2 regions of the Arthrobacter sp. 05T47 genome follow, and region 1 is predicted to be linked to the other one. Evidence: riboswitches for the same ligand, from Rfam matches in the RefSeq annotation. Region 1 holds a riboswitch; the other holds the start of a gene.
The links. A riboswitch is a leader RNA that binds a small molecule or an ion and turns the genes downstream of it on or off. The one in region 1 is predicted to bind glycine.
Positions count from the first base shown of each region.

Region 2: it holds a riboswitch for glycine, as region 1 does, so the genes downstream of both, gcvP (aminomethyl-transferring glycine dehydrogenase) here and gcvP (aminomethyl-transferring glycine dehydrogenase) in region 1, are expected to answer to the same signal.

Region 1 is NZ_JBFTKG010000024.1:60,940-67,966, reverse strand. Features, by position in the region: gene gcvP (aminomethyl-transferring glycine dehydrogenase) at 1-1,564, opposite strand, end outside; glycine riboswitch at 1,604-1,717, opposite strand; glycine riboswitch at 1,719-1,817, opposite strand; gene AC1DEY_RS16135 (TetR/AcrR family transcriptional regulator) at 2,018-2,557, opposite strand; gene AC1DEY_RS16130 (MFS transporter) at 2,626-4,215, shown strand; gene AC1DEY_RS16125 (Dps family protein) at 4,387-4,866, opposite strand; gene AC1DEY_RS16120 (sigma-70 family RNA polymerase sigma factor) at 5,033-5,851, opposite strand; gene AC1DEY_RS16115 (flagellar protein FlgN) at 6,093-6,608, shown strand; gene AC1DEY_RS16110 (carbon storage regulator) at 6,623-6,868, opposite strand; gene AC1DEY_RS16105 (hypothetical protein) at 6,878-7,027, opposite strand, start outside.
Region 2 is NZ_JBFTKG010000043.1:1,861-12,852, forward strand. Features, by position in the region: gene gcvT (glycine cleavage system aminomethyltransferase GcvT) at 1-910, opposite strand, end outside; gene gcvP (aminomethyl-transferring glycine dehydrogenase) at 920-3,811, opposite strand; glycine riboswitch at 3,849-3,954, opposite strand; glycine riboswitch at 3,956-4,053, opposite strand; gene AC1DEY_RS20390 (putative hydro-lyase) at 4,578-5,381, opposite strand; gene AC1DEY_RS20395 (MFS transporter) at 5,378-6,763, opposite strand; gene AC1DEY_RS20400 (SDR family NAD(P)-dependent oxidoreductase) at 7,696-8,508, shown strand; gene AC1DEY_RS20405 (type I glutamate--ammonia ligase) at 8,679-10,043, shown strand; gene AC1DEY_RS20410 (amidohydrolase family protein) at 10,043-10,992, shown strand, end outside.

The DNA.
Region 1 (7,027 bases):
AGGAGATGGCTTCCATTTCGGCCGTGGCGTTCAGCTTCATGGTGCACGAGCCCAACGGGATCATGGTGCGGTCCAGGGCAAGGTCGCGGTCCGAGAGGCGGCGGATGTAGCGCAGCAGCTGGGTTTCGGAGCGGTGGGTGTTGAACACCGGGTGCTGCAGGTAGTCGGAGGTCCGTTCGACGGCGGTGTCCAGGCCGAAGGAGGAGTCTGCTGCGTCAACGACGCTGGCCCCGAAGGCGGCGACGACGTCGGCGACGATGGCCGCCGTCGTGGCCTCATCGGCGGAGATGCCGACGGTGTCGGCGTCGATGGCGCGCAGGTTGACGCCCTTGGCGTCGGCGGCCGCGATGATCTCTGCTGCCCGGCCCGGCACGGAGACGGTGATGGTGTCGAAGAAGGAGGTGTGCAGCACGTCGAAGCCGGCGGTCTTCAGGGAGGCTGCGATGGTCCTGGCGTGGCCGTGGACGGTCTGGGCGATTGCCTTCAGCCCGTCGGGGCCGTGGTAGACGGCGTAGAAGGATGCCACGATGGCCAGCAGCGCCTGGGCGGTGCAGATGTTCGAGGTGGCCTTCTCCCGGCGGATGTGCTGCTCGCGGGTTTGCAGGGCCAGGCGGTAGGCGGGGACGCCCGCGTTGTCCTTGGAGACGCCGACGAGGCGGCCGGGCATGGAGCGTTCGAGCCCCTTCTGGACCGCCATGTAGGCCGCGTGCGGGCCGCCGAAGAACAGCGGCACGCCGAAGCGCTGGGCGGAGCCGACGGCGATGTCGGCGCCCTGTTCGCCCGGGGACGTGATGAGGGTCAGGGAGAGGAGGTCGGCCGCGACGGTGACGAGGGCGCCGCGTTCCTTGGCTTCGGCGATCACGGCGGTGTGGTCGAACACGCGGCCGGAGACGCCGGGCTGCTGCAGGACGACGCCGTTGATGACGCCCTCGGGCAGGCCCCTGGAGAGGTCGGCAACCTCGACCTCGAAGCCGAGGGCCTCGGCGCGGCCCTTGACGATCGCGATGGTCTGCGGGAGGCAGTCGGCGTCCAAGACGGTCTTGCCGTCGTGGGCGGCCTTGTTCTTGTTCGCGCGGCGCATCATCAGCACGGCCTCGGCGACGGCGGTGGCTTCGTCCAGCAGCGAGGCGTTGGCGATCGGCAGCCCGACGAGGTCCTGGACCATGGTCTGGAAGTTCAGCAGCGCCTCGAGCCGGCCCTGGGAGATTTCCGGCTGGTAGGGCGTGTAGGCGGTGTACCAGGCCGGGGCTTCGAGGATGTTGCGGCGGATTACCGGCGGGGTGAGGGTGTCGTAGTAGCCCTGCCCGATCATCTGCACGGCGGTCTTGTTTTTCGCGGCCAGCTTGCGCAGTTCGGCGAGGACTTCCACTTCGCTGAGGGCTGCGTCGAGCGCGAGGTCGGAGTCCTGGCGGATGTCCTTCGGAACGGCGGTGTCCACCAGGGCGTCGACGGTGTCGTAGCCGACAGCCTTCAGCATGGCGTCGACGTCGGCCTGGCGGCGGGCGCCGATGTGCCGGTCAACGAAGGACGTGGAGGCTGGGGTAACAGTCACAAGGAACTCCATAACTCAGGCGGCGCASGGTACGCCACATTGATTCGGGTTCCTCCCCGCTCTGTATTGGACCTGAGAGTTTCCGCGCAGCCSMYATGMGGGGCTCCGCTTGCACCGTCGGTGAGCACAGCGCGCTAGGGACGCACSTGCTACTTTCCAGAGATGCCTTGCCGCGGCGGTACATGGGCCTGAGAGATTCCTGGGGAGGATTTGCTCCTACGGCGCCTGCTTGTACCTACTTGCAGGACTCTCCCGCCGCAGATCAAAGGCGTATTCAATTTGGGGTGACAACAGTCACAGCACTCATTGTCCTATGCCGGGCGCGCGTCCGCAAACTCCCTCCCGGCGGCGGCCCCAAGTTACAGGTCCGGCCACGCGAGTTCGCCGCAGGCGTGCGGGGACGCCGCTTCGTTCCGGCGTAGTCGCAGGCTTCCGGCGTATTCGACGGGCGGGTCTCGGCGGCCGTCAGCGGCGCAGCTTCTCGACGGCGGCCAGGAGGCTCTCGACGTCGTCACTGACTTCCGGCGGCTGCCCGCCCGGCCCCCGGCCCAGCATGGCGTTGAAGTACAGCCCGTCCCCCATGTACAGGACGGCTTTCGCCATGGCGGGCCCGACGTCGGCAGCCAGCAGTTCCAGCCAGTTCGCCTGGGCGGCGGCGAAGCGGCGGAGGGTCTCCTGGTGCGCCACCTCGGCGAGCCTCGTGGCCGCGACGAACACCCGGTCCATGGGGGTGTCCGCCCACACCGAGGACTTGATGAAGTACACCGCCGCACCCTCGGGGGCCTCAGCCATGGCGGCGACATCGGCAGCGAGGTGCCCGTCCAGTCGCTCGAGCAGGACCGCGATCATCGCCTCCTTGGTCGGGAAGTGGTAGAGCAGGCCCCCCTTGGAGACTCCGGCCCGGCGCGCGACGGCGTCCAGCGTCGCGGCGCGTTCACCGACTTCGATGAGCAGGGATTCGAAGGCGTGGAGAACGGCCTCGCGGGCGACGGGTTTCCTGGGCATGCCTCCCATCATGCCTGTCCGGCCGAGCATTTCTTAACTGTACCGTCCAGACGGTATAGTTACGTTCCATGAGCATTCCGTCGATCACCGCCACCACCACCAGCACCGCGTCGGCCACCGGCCCCCGGGCCTCGTGGCGCGACTGGGTGGCGCTGGCCCTGCTGATGTTCCCTGTCCTGCTTGTGGCCGTGGACAACACCGCCCTGACGTTCGCCCTGCCCGCCATCGCCCGCAGCCTGGACGCCTCCGGCGTCGAACTGCTGTGGATCATCGACGCCTACCCCCTGGTTCTGGCCGGACTCCTGGTTGCGATGGGCAGCCTGGGTGACAGGATCGGACGGCGCAGGCTGCTCTTCGTGGGCAGCGCAGGCTTTGCCGCGGTCTCGGCGTTGACGGCGTTCGCGCCGAGCGCCGAATGGCTGATCGCAGGCCGCGCCGGGCTCGGCCTCTTCGGCGCCATGCTCATGCCGTCAACGCTTTCCCTGATCCGCAACATTTTCCCGGAGCCCAACCGGCGCAGGCTGGCAGTGGCAATCTGGGCCGCAGGCTTCTCCGGCGGCGCCGCCCTCGGCCCGATTGCCGGCGGCTGGCTGGTGGAGCACTTCTGGTGGGGCGCCGTCCTGCTGGTCGCAGTGCCGATCATCCTGCCCCTGCTGCTGCTCGGTCCGGCACTGATCCCGGAATCCCGCGACCCTAAGCCCGGACGCGTGGACGTGCCCAGCATCATCCTGTCCCTGCTGGTCATGGTGCCCGTTGTCTACGGGATCAAGACCCTCGCCACCCACGGGCCCTCACTGGAGGCCTTCGCGAGCATCGGAGCAGGGCTGCTCATGGGCTACGTGTTCATCCGGCGCCAGCGCGCCCTGGCCAGAGGCCACAAGGCGGACCACAGCACGGCGCCCATGCTCGATGTCAGCCTCTTTGGCAACCGGGTCTTCAGCACCGCCATCACCGCCAACGTCCTGGCGCTGTTCTCCTTCAACGGCTTCATTCTCTTCCTGGCCCAGCACCTGCAGCTGCTGGAGGGGCAGTCCCCCTCCGCCTCCGGGGTCGCCATGGTCCCGGCCCTCATCGCCACAGTCGTTGCCGGGCTGCTGGTGGTCCCGCTGGTGCGCAAGGTCCGGCCCGGCTTTGTGGTGGCCGCCGGCCTGCTCCTGAGCGCGGCGGGCTATTTCCTGGTGGCATTCGGCGACCACAGCCACGGCCCGTCACTGCTGCTGGCCGCGCTGCTGATCCTCTGCCTGGGCGTGGGTGCCGCGGAGACGATCTCCAATGACCTGATCCTGGGCGCTGCGCCTGCGGACAAGTCGGGGGCCGCCGCCGCCATCTCCGAGACCGGCTATGAAGTGGGATCCCTGCTGGGCACGGCGATCCTAGGCTCGATCCTCACGGCTTCCTACCAGGGCAACCTCCGGCTCCCCGCAGGCGTGTCCGAGCTCGCCCCGGCCTCTGCCACGAGCCAGGCCGGCGAGACCCTCGCCGGCGCCGTGGAGCTCGCGGGGATGCTTCCGGCGCCGCTGGCGGAGGCGGTGACGGCGGCCGCGCGCACCGCCTTCGACTCGGGCGTACACGTCACGGCCTCCATCGCCCTGGTCCTGATGTCCGGGGCGTGCGTCCTCGCGGCGGTCCTCCTGCGGAAGGTGCCGAAGGCAAGCTAGCAGCACCGGTTCCATCGCCGTCGGGCTCGAGATCGACGGCGCCGAGCGAGACCGACATGCGTTCCCCATCCAGGACCATTGCGTAGCTTAAAAACTCCAGCGTCCGCCGCCGGGAAAATACCCGACGCCGGACGCTGGAGTTTCGTGAGTGCGGCCTGGTGCTAGCTGGACCTACTTGCTGTCCGGAGTGGTCACGCTGGCGGTGGCCTTCATGGTCTCGGCACTGACCATCCAGGCATACTGCTCAAACTTGGCGATGAACTCGTGCAGCAGATCGGCGGTGGTGGGGTCTTCATCGTCCACTTCGTCATGGACTTTGCGCATGGTGCCGACGGCTGCCTCCAGCGCTGCGACAATGCGTTCGATCGCGTCCTTCGTGCTGATCAGGCCCGCCGGAAACTCGGCCAGCGCGGTGGACTTGGAAACCGTGGAGCTTCGGCCGTCAGGGAGGGCGTGGAGGGCGCGCATGCGCTCGGCGAGGTCGTCCGCGAACCCGCGGGCGGCGTCGACGATCTCGTCCAGCTGGAGGTGAAGGTCCCGGAAGTTGGTCCCGACGATGTTCCAGTGCGCCTGCTTGCCCTGAACGTGGAGTTCGATCAGGTCCACCAGGACTGCCTGCAGGTTGGTCGTCAGTGTAGGTGTTGCTTTCATGCGTCCTCCTCGATAGAACCGGTGCGGTGGAGGCCGCGCGCGCCGCGTGCTGGCGGCCCGGCCCATGCTTTCGACGCTACCGCAGGGCGGCGTCGGGCCGCGACGGTTCGGGGAGGAATTTCTCGATCAGCTTACTAAGCCGGCTTACTAACTGCTTCGGGGGCGGCTAGACGGCTTCGTTGAGGACCGGACCGCGGGGGAACACGGCACGGGTGATGCCGCCGGAGGTGGCCTCGGAGAGCTGGGTGAGGTAGTCGTTGCGGCGCCGCGGCGTAATCCTGGACTGGGGTTCGAACGGCTGCGCGGGGTCATCGGCGTAGTGCGCGGTCAGTCCGTCGCGCATCAGCCGGATGGCCTCCGAACGCTGCTGGGACACCGCAGCATGGGTGGATCCGAGTTCGGCGGCCAGGTCCTTGACCGTCCGGTCGCCGAAGTAGATCTCCTCCACGACGTAGCGCATCCGTTCCGGCAGGGATTTCACGGCGGCCCGCAGGTACTGGAGCCGTTCATCCGCGAGCACGGAGTGTTCCGGGGTGAGGGTTTCGGCGGCCAGGGTATCCACCACGGCCTCATCGAGGGGTGTCAGTGTGCGTGAGGCATCCGCGAGCGCGGCCTCCACAACACTCTGCTGGACGCCGAGGGCGGAGGCGATCTCGTCCACTGTGGGCGTGCGGCCAAGGGCGGATGCCAGGGTTTCCTGGACGGACATGGTTTCCTTGATCCGCCGGCGGGCGGAGCGGGTGGCCCAGTCGCTGGCCCGCATCTCGTCCGCGAACGCGCCAAGGATGCGCCGGCGGGCGAACGCGCCAAAGGGAACCCCGAGGTCGGGATCGAACGAATCGGCCGACGTGATCAGGGCAATTGCACCGGCCGAGGCCAAATCATCGCGAGAAAGGTGTGACGCCTTCGAGCACAAATCTGAGACGAGATACCCCACCAGCGGAAGGTGCTGCGTGACCATCTCGTTGCGTTCCACGCGATTCAATACTGTGTCCCCCCATGAGACCGGATCCGAAGGGCTGTAGCCCTTAAAACGCCGAGAACCGCACCCAAACCGACCGGTGCTCCCCCCATTGGAGTCAGCGTTCGCAAGTAGGGCGCAGCACCCATGGAGGAAACCTATCACCTGATCCCGGATCTGCGTGTACCCTCAGGGAAAAGCTTGGCAAAAAGTGCGGTACCCGCCCCGAAGCTGCGATTCAGGGGGCGGAAAGAGAATGGGGCCCATGAGCGCAAGTGATCTCTCCGCGGCACTGTGGCAGGAGCGCCGGCAGCTGGAACTGCTCCTTTTCAGGCTGGAAACGCTACGGCTGCACGTCGGGGCCGGGAACGTGGAATGGCTGCGCCTCATGGCTTCCGAAATCGAAGCCGTGCTGGACCGTTTACGCTTTGAAGGCCTGGCCCGGAGTGTCGAATCTGCCGTCGTCGCGGCCCAATGGGGTATGCCGGCACAGGCCACGCTGGTTGAACTGATTGCGGCCGCACCCGCCGGCCCCTGGGCCGAGATCCTGGGCGAGCATCTGGACGCCCTGCACGCACTTCTTGACCGGCTCGGCGCGGCCGCCCGCGTGAACGAAGAGGCACTGCGGGTCCTCCCCTTGCCCGGACGTCCCGGCCCGGCGGGCACCGCCGGACTGCTGGATCAGCTGGCCACTGGCGGAAACCTGGAGCGGGCCCTGGCCGTGGTCCGGCGCGCACCCCAGCCCGCCCTGGCCCAGTATCTGGGCGGGGAAAAGGACTGATCCGGGACCTGGCTTCAGCCCTTGGCGGGAGGTGCGGGCGGCAGGAGCCCGCGCAGCGCGTCCTCGGCCTCCGGGCCGGCTTCCGCCGCGGCGAGGTTCGCGGCCGCGATGGCTTCGATGACTTCCCGGCGCTGGATGGGCACGCCCCGGGGTGCCTCGATGCCTATCCGAACACCGTCGCCGCGGCCTTCCAGGACCGTGATGACGATGCCGTCGCCGATCATGATCTGTTCGCCCGGCTTGCGTGTTAGTACCAGCATCTTCTCAATCTACCCTTCACCGCGGGGAGCTTCGGACGATTCCCGCCGGTTCTGCCATGTCGGATCGGGACCGGCGGGACGGGCGTCGATCCAGCCCACGGGCAGTCCCATGCCGTTGACGCTTTCAGGCGACCCCGTCTCCGCGGCGCCGACCACCGC
Region 2 (10,992 bases), on a different contig from region 1:
CCAGCTTGCGGCCGGTGGTGGAGCCGGCGCCGGCTGCCTTGAGTTCGCTCAGGGCAGCTTTTCCGATGAAGTCCGATTCCTTGGCGAGCGAGACAACCGGACCCAGGCCCGCCGCGTAGGGGTTGCCTTCGCGGGAGAGCTCGTTGCCGTAGAGCGGCATGCCGGCTTCCAGGCGCAGCGAGTCCCGGCAGGCCAGTCCGGCGGGGATGAGCCCGTGGCCTGCACCGGCTTCCAGCAACGCCTCCCACAGGGCCGCTGCGTCCTCGTTCGGCACGTAGATCTCGAAGCCGTCCTCGCCGGTGTACCCGGTACGTGCCAGCAGCAGCTCCTTGACAGCGCCGTTGACCGTGAAACCTACCTCGACGGCGGCGTAGTACTTGAGCTCCGTGACCAGCGAGTGTTGCTCGGCCGGGACCAGCGTCAGCAGGATGGCTTCCGCGTTCGGTCCCTGGACGGCGATCAGGGACGTCTCGGCGGAAACGTCCTCCACCTTGACGTCGAACCCGCCTTCTTGGGCAGAACCAGCCCGTTCGGCCAGTGCCGCGGCGACCACCACGGCGTTGCCGGCGTTGGGGACCACGAGGTACTTCTGCTCGCCACGGCGGTAGGAGATCAGGTCATCGATGATGCCGCCGTCTTCCTGGCAGATCAGCGAGTACTTGGCCTTGCCGACGGCGACTGCCGACAGCTTCCCGGCGAGGGCGTAGTCCAGGAACGCTGCGGCGTCCGGACCGGTGACCCAGACTTCGCCCATGTGGGAGAGGTCGAACAGGCCGGCGGCGTTGCGCACGGCGTGGTGCTCGGCCAGCTCGGAGGAGTACTTCAGCGGCATCTGCCAGCCGCCGAAGTCGGTGAAGGAGGCGCCGGCCTTCTTGTGCTCTTCGTAAAGTGCTGTGTAGTTCTCAGTCATCGGGAATCCTTAGTTTTCGAATTCGGAAAGCGGAGGGCAGGAGCAGACCAGGTTGCGGTCCCCGGCAGCGCCGTCGATGCGCCCGACCGGCGGGAAGTACTTGTCCTGCCTGAGCGTGTGGACGGGGAACGCAGCCTGCTCGCGCGGGTACTTGCGGGCCCAGTCCGAGGAGACCACTGCGGCAGCCGTGTGCGGTGCGTTGCGCAGCGGGGAATCCTCCACGGTGAAGTCCCCGGCGGCGACCTGCTCGATCTCGGCGTGGATGGTGATCATCGCGTCGATGAACCGGTCGATCTCCGCAAGGTCCTCGGACTCGGTGGGCTCCACCATGAGAGTGCCCGCAACGGGGAAGGACAGCGTGGGGGCGTGGAAGCCGAAGTCGATCAGGCGCTTGGCCACGTCCTCGGCGGTCACTCCGGTCCTGGCCGTCAGTTCGCGCAGGTCCAGGATGCACTCGTGCGCCACGAGGCCGCCCTCGCCCGTGTACAGGACCGGGAAGAACTCGTTCAGGCGGGCCGCGATGTAGTTCGCCGCCAGCAGGGCGGACTTGGTGGCCTCGGTGAGGCCCTGGCCGCCCATGAGCTTCACGTACGCCCAGGAGATCGGCAGGACGCCGGCGGAGCCGTAGCGGGAGGCGGAGATCGCAACTCCGGTTCCTGGTTCGGTAGCGCCGGCCTCGTGCGCGGCCTTGTTGGCGTCGCCCGGCATGAACGGTGCCAGGTGGGCCTTGGCCGCAACCGGGCCGACGCCGGGTCCGCCGCCGCCATGCGGGATGCAGAAGGTCTTGTGCAGGTTCAGGTGCGAGACATCGCCGCCGAACTGGCCCGGCTGGGCCAGGCCCACGAGCGCATTCAGGTTGGCGCCGTCGACGTAGACCTGCCCGCCGGCCGCATGCACGGAGTCGCACACCTCGCGGACGTCGGCGTCGTACACCCCGTGGGTGGACGGGTAGGTGATCATGATCGCCGAGAGGACGTCCTTGTTGGCCTCGATCTTGGCCTGAAGATCGGCGTGGTCGATCGTGCCGTCCGAAGCCGTAGCCACGACGACCACCTTCATGCCGGCCAGCACGGCCGAGGCCGCGTTCGTGCCGTGCGCCGAGGCAGGGATCAGGCAGACGTTGCGCTGGGCCTCACCGCGGGAGAGGTGGTAGCCGCGGATGGCCAGCAGGCCCGCGAGTTCGCCCTGGGACCCGGCGTTGGGCTGGATGGAGACCTGGTCGTACCCGGTGATCTCGGTCAAGTCCGCTTCCAGGCCCTCGATCAGTTCGCGCCAACCGGCCGTCTGCGAGTCCGGGGCGAACGGGTGGATGGAGGCGAACTCCGGCCAGGAGATGGCTTCCATCTCGGCCGTGGCGTTCAGCTTCATGGTGCACGAGCCCAGCGGGATCATGGTGCGGTCCAGGGCGAGGTCGCGGTCCGAGAGCTTGCGGATGTAGCGCAGCAGCTGGGTTTCGGAACGGTGGGTGTTGAACACCGGGTGCTGCAAGTAGTCGGAGGAACGCAGCACAGCCTCGGGCAGCTCGAAGCCCTTGGCCTCCACCACCGGACCGGCGCCAAAGGCGACCACCACCGCGGAGAGGACCTCCGCCGTCGTGGTCTCATCGACTGACACGCCAACTGTGTCCGCATCGATGAGGCGCAGGTTGATGCCGCGGGCCTCGGCAGCGTTAATGACCTTCCGGGCCTTGCCCGGAACGCGGACCGTGACAGTGTCGAAGAAGGCCTCGGCCACCAGTTCCCGGCCAGCGATCTTGAGCGTGGCGGCGAGGGCACGGGCGTTGTTGTGGACGGTCTGGGCGATGGCCTTCAGGCCCTCGGGACCGTGGTAGACGGCGTACATCGAGGAGACGATGGCCAGCAGCGCCTGGGCGGTGCAGATGTTGGAGGTGGCCTTCTCACGGCGGATGTGCTGCTCACGGGTCTGCAGGGCCAGACGGTAGGCGGGGACGCCCGCGTTGTCCTTGGAGACGCCAACAATTCGGCCGGGAAGCGTGCGTTCCATGCCTTCGCGCACCGCCATGTAGGCCGCGTGCGGGCCGCCGAAGAACAGCGGCACGCCCAGGCGCTGCGTGGAGCCGACGGCGATGTCCGCGCCCTGCTCGCCCGGAGGGGTGATCAAGGTCAGGGCCAGAAGGTCCGCTGCCACGGTGACCAGGGCGCCGCGGCCTTTGGCCTCTGCGATCACGGCGGACTGGTCCCACACCCGGCCGGAAACGCCCGGCTGCTGCAGGACGACGCCGTTGATGTCGCCGGCGGGCAGTCCCTGGGAGAGGTCGGCGACCTCGACCTCGAAGCCCAATGCGTCGGCGCGGCCCCGCACAATGGCGATGGTCTGCGGGAGGCAGTCGGCGTCGAGGACGGTCTTGCCGTCGCGGGCACCTGCGTTCTGTCCTGCGGACTTATTTGCCCTGCGCATCAGGAGCACGGCTTCGGCGACGGCGGTGGCCTCGTCGAGGAGGGACGCATTGGCGACCGGCAGCGCGGTGAGGTCCTGGACCATGGTCTGGAAGTTCAGCAGTGCCTCGAGCCGGCCCTGGGAGATCTCCGGCTGGTAGGGCGTGTAGGCCGTGTACCAGGCGGGGGCCTCGAGGATGTTGCGGCGGATGACCGGCGGCGTGACGGTGTCGTAATAGCCCTGGCCGATCATCTGCACGGCGGTCTTGTTCTTGGAAGCCAGCTTGCGCAGTTCGGCCAGCACCTCAACTTCGCTGAGGGCGCTGTCCAGGCTGAGCGGCTTTTCCTGGCGAATGGAAGCGGGGAGTGCATTGTCTACGAGGCCGTCTACGCTGTCGTAGCCGACGGCCTTGAGCATGGTGTCGATGTCTGTTTGGCGGCGCGCACCGATATGGCGGTCTGCGAACGTGGACGGGGACGACTGAATCGTCATGAGGAACTCCATAATTCAGGTGGCACATAGTGCCACGATGATTCGGGTTCCTCCCCGCTCTGTATTGGACCTGAGAGTTTCCGCGTTGCCTGCTGTTAGCAGGCGCCACTTGCACCGTCGGTGAGCCCGGTTTCCCGGACTGCTTTCCAGAGTTGCCTTGCCGCGGCGGTACGTGGGCCTGAGAGATTCCTGGGGAGGATTTGCTCCTACGGCGCCTGCTGAACGTACCGGCAGGACTCTCCCGCCGCAGATCATAAGCTGTGCCACTGGTGGGTGACACGGCTCACACGTTACTTGTTGCGGGGGCCGGTTGCAAGAGGTGGGTCCGTATGACGCGTTGTTTGACGATAACAACCGCAAGCCGGTCCGCGTCCGCGAGGCTAGGCCAACTAGTCCGCCGGCCGGGGAGGTTCGTGGAGGCCGAATGCCGAGCCTTGGAGGTATGGCACGGCACCGGAGTCGCCGGAAGCGGACGACGGCGGGAAGTCCCGCCGTCGTCCGCTTCCCGTTTGGTGCCCTTACAGTCTGTGATACTCCGGAGCCGCCCACCGGGCACCTGCGGAATCGGCCTTGCTGGCCGGCTGGCCTGCGTACGTCCAGACACACGGCCGGCCGGCATCACTCGGGAGGAGCTGGCCCTCGTGCATCGAGATGCTCGCTCCGGCCGGGCTCTGCCAGACTCCGGTCAGTTCGCAGTGGGTGCCCGTGGCTTGCCGCCGCGGCGCTGAGAGTTTGACGATCCTGCGTGCCCGTTTCTCGGCTACGGGAAATCTCTTCTTCACGATGACGCTCCTGTCCGTTCCCGGTAGGTGCTTTCGGGAACATCAGTGATGAACATGTGTCCGGGGGCGTGGCTGATGGCGAAGGCGGGCCTTGATGCCATCACTGCGCTCTGCGGCGTCACGCCGCAGGCCCAGAAAACCGGCACTTCTCCCGGCCGGATCTCCACCGCGTCGCCGAAGTCGGGGAGGTTGATGTCGGCAATGCCGAGGTCCCCGGGCGTCCCGACGTGAACCGGGCTGCCGTGAACCTTAGGTACTTCCGACGTCACCCTGATGGCCGTTTGGACCAGTTCGGGCGGCATCGGGCGCATGGAGACCACCATCGGCCCGTGGATTCGGCCGGCAGGGGTGCACTCGATGTTCGTGCGGTACATGGGGACGTTGCGGCCGGTTTCGGTGTGCCGGAGCGGGACGCCCGCGCTGGCAAGCGCGGCTTCGAAGGTGAAACTGCAGCCGATGAGGACGCCTACCATGTCATCACGCCAGACCGATGCGACGTCCGTGACTTCGCCGGCAAGTTCGCCGTCCACCCACACCCGGTAGGCCGGGATGTCAGTGCGGATGTCCGACCCCGCGGCGAGGGCGCTCTGGTACTGTCCCGCCGGGATTACGTCGATGACGGGGCAGGCTTTGGGGTTGAGCCGGCAGAATTCGATGAATTCGTCGGCGTAGTCCGCCGTCACCGCTATCAGGTTTGCCTGGGTGTAGCCGTCGCTCCACCCGGAGGTGGGGGTGACCAGGCCGCTGCGGAACTTCAGGCGCGCATCGGAGGGTGCCAGGTGTGCGTTGGCCTGGTTCATCGGGCCTCCACCAGCTCATTTACAGCCGGCTCATTTTCCACCAGCTCAGTTGAAGGCTGCAGGTACTCCTGGTCCTCGGCAACGTCGGAGTCCCGGCCCAGGGCCAGGCCCACCAGGGTCAGGAGGCAGGCAACGCTGAGGTAGATGGCAACCGGGACCCAGCTGTTGAAGGTGCTCAGCAGGAGGGTGAACATGAACGGTGCGATTGCGCCACCGACGATTCCGGCGAAGGTGTAGGCCAGCGAACTGCCGGTGGAGCGGAGCCGCGGCGAGAACTGTTCAACAACGAACGCGGCCTGGGGTCCGTACATAAACGAGTGGCAGAGCAGGCCCAGCACCGTTCCCACGATCAGCATGACCGGGGATCGACCTTCGAGGACGATGAAGAACAGGTACCCCCAGACGGCGGCGGCCACTGCGGCGATTGCGTAGACCAGCCGGCGGTTGATGTGGTCGGAGATGGCCCCGGCGAGCGGCATGGTGAAAATCTGGAGTGCCGAACCGATCAGGACGGCCACCAGCACTTGGCCGCGGTCGAAGCCAAGTTTCTGAATGCCGTAGGTGAGCATGAAGACGGTGCACAAAGCGTAGAGGACGTCCGGGCCGATGCGGCTGAGCATGGCTGCGATGAGGGGGCGGCGCTGGGTTGCCAGGACTTCGCGGATGGGGGACTTGGGCTTGTCTCCTTTGGCTTCCATGGCCTTGAAGATGGGGGTGTCTTCAAGCTTGAGCCGGATCCAGAGCCCGAAGGCCACCAACAGGGCCGAGATCAGGAAGGCAATTCGCCAGCCGAAGTTCAGGAAATCCTCTTCGGACAGGGCCATGGTCAGGACGGCAAGCACGCCGTTGGCCATCAGGTTACCGGCGGGCGGGCCGATCTGCGCGGCGGATGCCCAGAAGCCGCGACGGTTCGGGTCACCGAATTCACTGGAGAGCAGCACTGCCCCGCCCCACTCGCCGCCGACGCCAACACCCTGCGCGAAGCGAAGGAAGACCAGGATGGCGGGGGCCATGATGCCGATGTTGCCGTACGTGGGCAGCAGGCCGATGAGGAACGTGGCGGCGCCGATCAGCATGAGCGTGATGACCAGGATCTTCTTGCGGCCGATCTCGTCGCCGAGCCGGCCGAAGATGATGCCGCCGACGGGCCGGGAAATGTAGCCCACGGCGTAGGTGGAGAAGGCCAACAGGGTGCCCGTGACAGGGTCCGAGGCCGGGAAGAAGATCAGCGGGAAAACGATCGCGGCCGCGGCGGAGTAGACAGCGAAGTCATAGAACTCCAGTGCGGTTCCGGTCAGGCTGGCCGCGAATGCCTTGTACATGCCCTTGCGCCCTACAAAGGGCTTCGGGTCAGCGGGGGCCGTTACGGATGAAGCGGCCATGTGTACCTCCATGAAGAGTGTGGATGTCAGCCAAGTGCGGGCGGCTGGTGTTGGTGCGCCTTGTCGGTCCGGGCCTGCGGCGATGCGGGTCGGGACATTCGGGTGCGTGTGCGGCTACCGTGATGGGCTGCGGAAGTCGGGACTGCGTTCAATAAATGGATCAATTGTTGGATTGTTGAACAATCCGAATTGTTGAACAATTTACGCGACGCAGGTCACATCGTCAAGGGGTTGAGGGTGATGCGGTCGTCGCGGCAGCCACCGGGTATAGCCGGATTTAAGGCGCCGAAGCGCTGCCTCAAGGCCTCAGGCCGCGTTCTCAGGGCACCGCGGCAGTGCTGGTTTCAGGGCAGCACGAACGACGACGGCGGGACAACCCGCCGTCGTCGTCTTATTTTTTGTGGTTCTGGGTTCTTGAGGTTCTGGTTTCTTGAGCTGGGAGTGTCTACCCCGGAGGCGGAAGGGCGCCATAGCTATGGGGCATCGAATGAGGATTGGTCGGCCGGTCCTCGTCGGAGGATGCGGGCTCCCTGGTGTCGTAACTGCGCGCCGTCTTTAGGTTCCGCGATCGCTTGTACAGACCCACGGCGACCAAACCGAGGCCAGCGGCTAGAAGCGCGAGTCCCAGCACGAACACTGCCGCCGCACCCTGTCCGGCGCTGCCCGAGAGCACGTCAACCAGTGGCATCGGTAGCGTGAACAACGTGGCCACCAGCAATATCGAGCCCGCTGCGATTTGCCATGTTCCTTTGGACTGCATGGTTCCCCCTCCATGTTTCGCGTGTCAGCCTTGCGGCCCAGTAAACCCGAAGGGTGCGTTTTTAGATAGGGCCGCCTCCGGGTGCTGGGCCCGAGAAAGTCGCGGGCACCAGGCGCCGGGCCCGGCCTATCATGGGGATCACGGGACGAAATGTAAGCGGGGGCCGCTTGGCATGACCAGCGAACGCGAACGCAGTGACGCGCCAACGGGTGGCGTTGCGCTGGTGACCGGCGCGAGCCGCGGTGTCGGCCGGGGCATCGCGCTTGCCCTTCAGGCCGCGGGGTTCCGGGTTTATGGCACGGGCCGGTCGATCGAGCAGGCGGACCTCCCGCGGGAGATCGTGCGCCTGCGCTGCGACCATCTCAACGATGACGAGACCGCGCACGTGTTCGACACGATCCGGACCGAGGGCGGCCGCCTCGACCTGCTGGTCAATTGCGCCTGGGGCGGGTACGAGAAGATGGTCGAAGGCGGCGCGTTCACGTGGCCGGCACCGTTCTGGGAGCAGGCGCCGCATCGCTGGACCGGCATGATGGACGCCGGCGTCCGCGCCGCATTTGTGTGTTCGGCGCACGCGGCGCGCATGATGATGCGGCGGCACCGCGGCCTGATCGTCAACATCAGCTTCTGGGCCGCGCAGCGCCACCTCGGCAACACGATCTACGGCATCGCCAAAGCGACGACGGACAAGATGACCTCCGACATGGCCGTCGAGCTCAGACCGTTCGACATTCCGGTCATCTCGCTCTACCCCGGACTGGTCCGCACCGAGGCGGTCCTGGCCGCGGCGGAAAGCGGTGCATTCGATCTCTCGACCAGCGAAAGCCCTGAGTTCATCGGCCGGGTGATCAATGCGCTGTTCCATGATCCGGACCTGATGACGCGGACCGGCCAGGTGCTCATCGCCGCTGCGGTGGCGAAGGAGTTCGGCGTCCTGGACATCGACGGAAATTCGCCGCCGGCGCTGACGCTTGCGGATATCTAGGACGCCGAGGCGGACGACGGCGGGACGTGCCGCCGTCGGGTTTCCCGGGCGCCGCATGGGCCTCGGGCTGTTGGCCGGAAACCCGTGCCCGGGTGCGATCCCAGTGCAGAGGGGGCGTCTTTCATTGGGTGAGCCTTTCATTGGATGAGGAGCGGCCGCATGATAGGCGCATGACCCCCATCGCATCAGCCGACGAATCCGCCGTTGCGAAAGCCCACCGCGAGCTCGAAGCGGCCGGCGTCCGCACCGTGATCGGCACGGTGGTGAATGCTTCGGGCATCACCCTGGCCAAGAGCGTTCCGCTGGCGCGGCTCAAGATCTTCCACGAATCCGGGATGGGCGCCGCCCCCGTCTGGCACGTCTTCACCATCGACGGCGGGATAGCGTTCACGGACAGCATCACCACCGTCGGCGATATGCGCCTGAAGATCGACATCGCGGGACTTCGTGTCCTGCCCGGCGGCCGCGCATGGGCACCGGCCCGCCTTTTCGAACAGGATGGAGCCGCCTCTCCGGCCTGTGCCCGCGGTTGCCTGGCCGACATCGAGGGCAGCCTGGTCGAGGCCGGGTACCAGGCGCTCGTGGGCCACGAACTTGAATTCTTTCTCGTCGCCCCGGATGGTTCAGCGCTGGAAACCGCGCCCTGGGTTCCGTACGGGGCAATGGGCCTTCTGGACCGATCGGAATTCCTCGATGACCTGCTGTCAGCGCTGAACCAGGCCGGGCTTCCCCTGGAGCAGCTTCACGCCGAGTACGGCAGGAACCAGTTCGAGTTTTCCCTTCCCCCGGCCCCGCCGGTCCAGGCCGCGGACACGGTGGTCCTTGCCAGGATTATCGTGGGCATCGTCGCCAGGGCCCACGGCATGATGGCCTCGTTCTCGCCGTCGCCCTTTCCCGGCAGCGTTGGGAACGGCGCCCACCAGCACTTTTCGCTTCGAAAGAACGGAGTGCCGCTGTTCTCCGGCGGCAGCGGACCGCGCGGCATCTCCGCCGAGGGAGGCGCTGCCATTGGCGGAATCATCGCAGGGCTCCCGGATGTCCAGGGCTTCCTCACGGGGTCAGTTTTGTCCGGAAGCCGGTTGGCGCCCGGCACGTGGTCGGGTGCCTACTTGTGCTGGGGCCTGGAAAACCGGGAAGCCTCGGTGCGCTTCCTGCGCGAGGGCCAGGGCAATCCGCACGGAGCCAACGTCGAGGTGAAAATCGTCGACCCGTCGTCGAACGTCTATTTGGCCTCGGCGGCCATCCTTGCCCTCGCCCTTGACGGTATCCGCGGCGGACGCCGGCTTCCGGAGGAGATCCCCGGTGACCCCGGGCGGCTTTCGGACGAGGAACGGCAGCAGGCAAACGTCCGAAAGCTCTCAGACTCCCCCGCCGCCATCATCGACACCCTAGACAACTCAGGCCTTGCCCGCAGGCTTCTCGGAGACGCCGTCATCGACGCCACGGTGGCCGTCCGGCGCTACGAACAGCGCATCGCAGCCGAACTCACTCCGGACGAGCTCGCCGAACGCTTTCGACTTGCCTGGTCGATCTGATGGCGGGCGGTGACTTCCCGGACTTCGTCGAACACGTCAGCCTTGTCGATCACCACGTGCATGGCGCGTTTCACGCCGACGGTGATGAGGCACGCTTTCAGAACTCGCTGAACGAAGGGAACACCGAACCGCTGGCCAACCCCGGAGACGCCTACAACACACAAATCGGGCTCGCCATCCGGCGCTGGTGCAGCGGCATTCTTGATCTGCCCCGGCACGCCTCACCGGCGGAATACTGGAGCCGTCGCGCCGAGCTTGGAGAACTCGAGGTCAGCCGGCGCATGACCCGCGCTGCCGGGGTAAGCGACTGGCTGATCGACACAGGACTGGACGCCGCTGACTATCTCGGCATGGCCGGCATGGCTGAGGTCTCCGGCGGGCGAACCCACGAGATCGTTCGGCTGGAACTGCTCGCCGAGTCGCTGATCCGGGAGATTGCCAACCCGGCAGACTATGTCGACGAGTTCGGCCAGCGGCTCCACGACCTCACCCGCAGCGCCGTGGGCGTCAAAACCGTTCTCGCCTACCGCGCAGGATTCGACCAGGACCTCAGCCGGCGCACACCGGCGGCGGTCACTGAGGCAGCCCGCCGCTGGCAGCAGAACCCGCGCGCTGGCACCAAGGCGAGGCTCACCGACGTGACCCTCATTGCCCACGGGATCCATGCGGCCGTGTCGATGAAGCTTCCCGTGCAGTTCCATGTCGGATTCGGCGACCGAGACCTGGACCTCCACAAGACCAATCCCCTGTACCTGTTGGATTTTCTGCGGTCCGCCGAAGTCCGGGACGCACCCATCATGCTGCTCCACTGCTATCCGTTCGAGCGCGAAGCCGGCTACCTTGCCCACGCCTTCGAAAACGTCTACATCGACGTGGGCCTCGCCGTGAACTACACCGGGTCACGGAGCCGGGATCTGGTGGCCCGCTCCTTCGAGCTGGCGCCCTTCAC